2 regions of the Mesorhizobium sp. M0715 genome follow, and region 1 is predicted to be linked to the other one. Evidence: predicted binding sites of a transcription regulator. Region 1 holds the regulator's gene; the other holds the start of a gene.
What was found. The regulator PhoB, encoded in region 1, activates phosphate uptake and scavenging genes when phosphate is short. The targets are predictions, from matches to a motif close to TGTCATNNANCTGTCAT.
Positions count from the first base shown of each region.

Region 2: the regulator PhoB is predicted to act here: its motif matches at 1,041-1,057, upstream of NKI21_RS07015 (acid phosphatase).

Region 1 covers NZ_JAMYPL010000017.1:78,753-81,155, forward strand. Annotated here, with positions in the region: gene eglC (endo-1,3-1,4-beta-glycanase EglC) at 1-564, opposite strand, end outside; gene phoB (phosphate regulon transcriptional regulator PhoB) at 1,028-1,717, opposite strand; gene phoU (phosphate signaling complex protein PhoU) at 1,734-2,403, opposite strand, start outside.
Region 2 covers NZ_JAMYPL010000004.1:202,633-205,035, reverse strand. Annotated here, with positions in the region: gene NKI21_RS07025 (cytochrome b) at 1-73, shown strand, start outside; gene NKI21_RS07020 (cytochrome c1) at 102-974, shown strand; gene NKI21_RS07015 (acid phosphatase) at 1,102-1,797, shown strand; gene NKI21_RS07010 (alpha-hydroxy acid oxidase) at 1,974-2,403, shown strand, end outside.

The DNA.
Region 1 (2,403 bases):
TCCGAGGTTCAGCATCACGTTCGATTCCACTTGGACCATCTGTGAACGGACGGCATCGAACGAAGTGAAATCGTAGCCGTTAAGGCGGAGCGCATCGGTCGCACCGAAATCGAAGATAAGATCGCTTCCATTACCTTTGGAGATGGCGAAAGTATCGGCGCCATCGCCGCCGATCAGGACATCATTTCCCTTGCCGCCATCCAGCGTCTGGTGACCTGACCCGCCCTTGATGATGTTGTCCAACGCATTTCCGAACGCAAATCGGTTGGTGCCGGTAACGACGAGGTTCTCGAAATTGTCAGGGAGCTTGTAGCTCATCCATGTGTCGATCGTGTCGATCCCTGCCCCAGGATCCTCGACCACCTTGTTGTTGGTGGAATAGAGATGATAGTAGTCGTCGCCGGCGCCTCCGTGGATCGTGACAGTGACGCCGGTGTCTCCCCAGAAGGAGTCGTTGCCGGAGGTGCCATGCAGTTCCGGTCCAGACCCGGTGGCCGAGAACCAATGAGTGGAAGCGCCGGTGTAGGCAAGAGGGATGCCTTTGGCGTTTAAGACCGTGCTCATCAGAAATCCTTCCTCATGGTGTCCGACCTGGTCAAAGGTCCGGCGACCGCTCCCAAAGCAACGCTGCAAGGAACGAGATCGTTCCACGGAATCGTCATTCGATCCGAGACCGCAATAATCGGAAGGCGGATAATGAATAAGGAGGTGATGGCTCAATGTAAATTGAAGCAATTTAGTAAAATCGTATATTTATGCAGAACACACGTCGTTTAACGAACGTATATCTAAGTTAACTCAAATTTATTCTTGCATGGCTTTCTGGTCGGAGTCTGCGGGCAAGATGGCGACGTACCGCCAAGAGCGGTCATCCTCATCAGGTTTCGAATGACCGCATTTGGGCCAAAGCGTCACGTGCTCGCTCCCCATCGATGAGACGAGTGCAACATTCCACTCTTCGCGGCTGTTGGCGACCACGTGCTAATCGAGTTTTCCCGGTCACGATCTATCGGGACGGAACAGCCACCTAGTCTTCCCTGATCGCGTAACCCGCCCCACGGATGGTGCGGATGACATCAGGCATGCGGCCGTTGTTGACCGCCTTGCGCAGCCGGCCGACGTGCACGTCGACAGTGCGTTCGTCGATGTAAATCGTCTCGCCCCAGACATTGTCGAGCAGCTGGCTGCGCGAGAACACGCGGCCGGGGTGGCGCATCATGAATTCGAGCAGGCGGAATTCGGTCGGCCCGAGCCGGATCTCGCTCTTCTTGCGATAGACCCGGTGCGACTCGCGATCGAGCACGATGTCGCCGACCTTTAGCACGCTGGACAGCACTTCCGGCTTGGCCCGGCGCAGCAGCGCCTTGACCCTGGCCATGAACTCCGGCGTCGAGAACGGCTTGACCAGATAGTCGTCGGCGCCGGTCGACAGGCCGCGCACGCGGTCGCTTTCCTCGCCTCGCGCGGTCAGCATGATGATCGGCAGCCGCTCGGTCTCTGGGCGCATTCGCAGGCGCCGGCAGAGTTCGATGCCGGAAACCGCCGGCACCATCCAGTCGAGCACGAGAAGGTCGGGAACGTTCTCCTGCAGCCGGATTTCGGCCTCGTCGCCGCGCGTCACCACCTCGACCTGGTAACCTTCGGATTCAAGATTGTAGCGGAGCAGCACGCCTAGCGGCTCCTCATCCTCCACCACCATGATGCGTGGTGCGATCATCGGCTGGTCACCCCTGTTATGCCGCTGGCGCGGACATTGCCGTCTCGTCCTGCTTCGGACGATTGGCTGGCAGCTGCGTGCCGGTCAAAACATAGTAGGCATTTTCGGCGATGTTGGTCACGTGGTCGCCGATCCGCTCGAGGTTCTTGGCGCAGAACAACAGGTGCGTGCACGCCGTGATGTTGCGGGGATCTTCCATCATGTAGGTCAGCAGCTCGCGGAACACCGAGGTGTATTTGACGTCGATGCGTTCGTCATTGTTTCTGAGCGTGGCAAGCGCTGCCGGGTCGGCGGCGGCGTACTCGTCGACGACCCCCTGCACCTGGATCAGCACCAGTTGCGCCATCGCGTCGATCGAATGCGAAAGGTCGTGCGGCGTGACACTCAGCCCGACAGTGCCGACGCGCTTGGCGATGTTCTTGGCAAGGTCGCCGATGCGCTCAAGGTCGCCGGCCATGCGGATCGAACCGACCACCGCACGCAGATCGTTGGCCATTGGCTGGCGCTTGGCGATCAGCGTGATGGCGCGATCGTCCAGCTCGCGCTGGCGTGCATCCATGATGGCATCATCGGAAACCACGCGCTGCGCCAGCGCATTGTCCGAATTGAGCAAAGCCCTGGTCGAGCCACTGACCATCGAGCGGGCGAGATCGCCCATGTCGCGGATCAGCTGGCTGATCTGCTCC
Region 2 (2,403 bases), on a different contig from region 1:
GGTGCTCGAGAAGAACAAGGGCGGCAGCGGACATCCGGCGGGCGCTACGGCGGCTCCGGAAACCAAAGGCTGAGCGGGTAGAGAATCTAAGGGGATTTGGCATGAAAAAGATTCTCACCTCGCTGGCGCTGATCGGCCTCGTGGCGGTCGCCGCTGGGGCCGCGGGCACTCGGGCGATCGCCGCCGAAGAGGCACACAATGTGGCCAATCCGACGCATTTCCCGATCGACGAGCCAAAGGAAATGGACTGGAGTTTCACCGGCCCATTCGGCACTTACGACAAGGCGCAGTTGCAGCGCGGCCTCAAGGTCTACAAGGAAGTCTGCTCGGCCTGCCATTCGATGAACCTGGTGGCGTTCCGCACGCTGTCGGACCTCGGCTATTCCGATGCGCAGATCAAGACGCTGTCGGCCGAGTACACAATCCATGACGGCCCCAACGATGCCGGCGACATGTTCGACCGTCCCGGCAAGCCGTCCGACCATTTCCCGCCGCCCTTCGCCAATGAGGAAGCGGCTGCTGCTTCCAATGGCGGCGCTGCCCCGCCCGACATGTCGCTGCTGGCCAAGGCGCGCGGCGTCGAGCGCGGCTTTCCGCAATTCGTCTTCGACATCTTCACACAATACGATGCCGGCGGTCCCGACTATATCCACTCGCTGCTGACCGGCTACGACCAGACGCCGCCGGCCGGCATGGTGATCCCGGAAGGCACCCACTACAATCCGTACTTCATGTCCGGCGTGTCGCTGAAAATGCCCAAGCCGCTCTCCGACGGCCAGGTGACCTATGATGACGGTGCGCCGCAGACCGTCGACCAGTATTCCCGCGACGTCTCCGCCTTCCTGGCGTGGGCGGCCGAGCCGCATATGGAAGACCGCAAGAAGACCGGTTTTCGCGTTCTGGTGTTCCTGCTTTTGTTCGGCGCGCTGGTCTATCTCACCAAGCGCAAGGTGTGGGAAGGCGTGGCCCACTAGGCCATACAATCAAGTGATCGCGAAGGGCGCCGAGAGGCGCCCTTTTGCATTTCCGGAGGCTGGTCATGTCACATGGCCGTCATCGCATCCGGCGATCCTGTGCTGCTCTCATCAAAGGATCGCATTCATGAAAAGATACGCATCGCTCGCGGCAGGCCTGTTGCTGCTCATCCTCGGCTCGGCAGCGCAAGCGGAAGACGCCCAGCCCTTCGTCACCAACAAGGACGTCGACCTGACGATGATCCTGCCGCCGCCGCCGGCAAACGATTCGGCGCAGACCAAGGCCGAACTCGGCGAGGTGCTGACGCTGCAGGTGACGCGCACCCCGGAGATGGTCGCCAGCGCGGTGGCTGATGCCGAGGAGAATGTCTGGCGCTTTGCCGACGTCATGGGGCCGAAATTCAACAAGGAAACGCTGCCGAAATTCAGCGCTTTCTTCGATCGCGTGGTGGCTACCGAAGGGGCTGTAGTCGACCCGGCCAAGGATGTCTGGAAGCGCCCGCGCCCGCATCAGCTCAGCGATCTCGTCAAGCCGGCGGTCAAGCTGTCGAGCTCCGGTTCCTGGCCGTCCGGCCATGCCACCGTAGGCACGATGATGGGCATCATCCTGTCCGACATGGTCCCGGAAAAGCGCGCCGAGATCATGGCGCGTGCGGCCGAATACGCCCACAACCGCGAGGTCGGCGGCATCCACTATGCGTCCGACGTCGAGATGGGCAAGATTTCCGGCAGCGTTATTGCCGCGGTCCTGCTCAACCGGGACGACTTCAAGGCTGAATATGAAGTGGCCAGGGCCGAGCTTCGTTCCAATCTCGGCATGTAATCCTCGTCAGCCGGATTTAGACGGGAAGGGGCGCTTAAGGCGCTCCTTTTTTGTTAACGCTCGTGCTCAAGCGAAAGTTCGGCAATTAGTCCGTTGGCATGGCGGCATCAGGTTGATATTCGACGCATCGAACGGTGGCGAGAAGCTCGTCCCGCCATGGCCTTTGGAATTCGATGATGCGGCTCAGCGACTGTCACAACTTTTCCGATTTCCGGCGGATGGCACAGCAGCGGCTGCCCGGGCCGATCTTCAACTACATCGACGGCGCGGCCGACGATGAGGTCACCTATCGCCGCAACACCGAAAGCTTCGAGACCTGCGACCTTGTTCCCAACGTGCTGCGCGGAGTGAGCGAGGTCGACATGTCGGTGACGGTCATGGGCCAGAAGCTGGCGATGCCGTTCTATTGCTCGCCGACCGCCTTGCAGCGCCTGTTCCACCATCAGGGTGAGCGCGCGGTCGCCAGGGCCGCCGCCAAATACGGCACCATGTTCGGCGTCTCCTCGCTTGGCACCGTCAGCCTCGAGGAGGCGCGCGGCATCAGCAGCAGCCCACAGGTCTACCAGTTCTATTTCCACCGGGACCGAGGTCTTAACCGGGCGATGA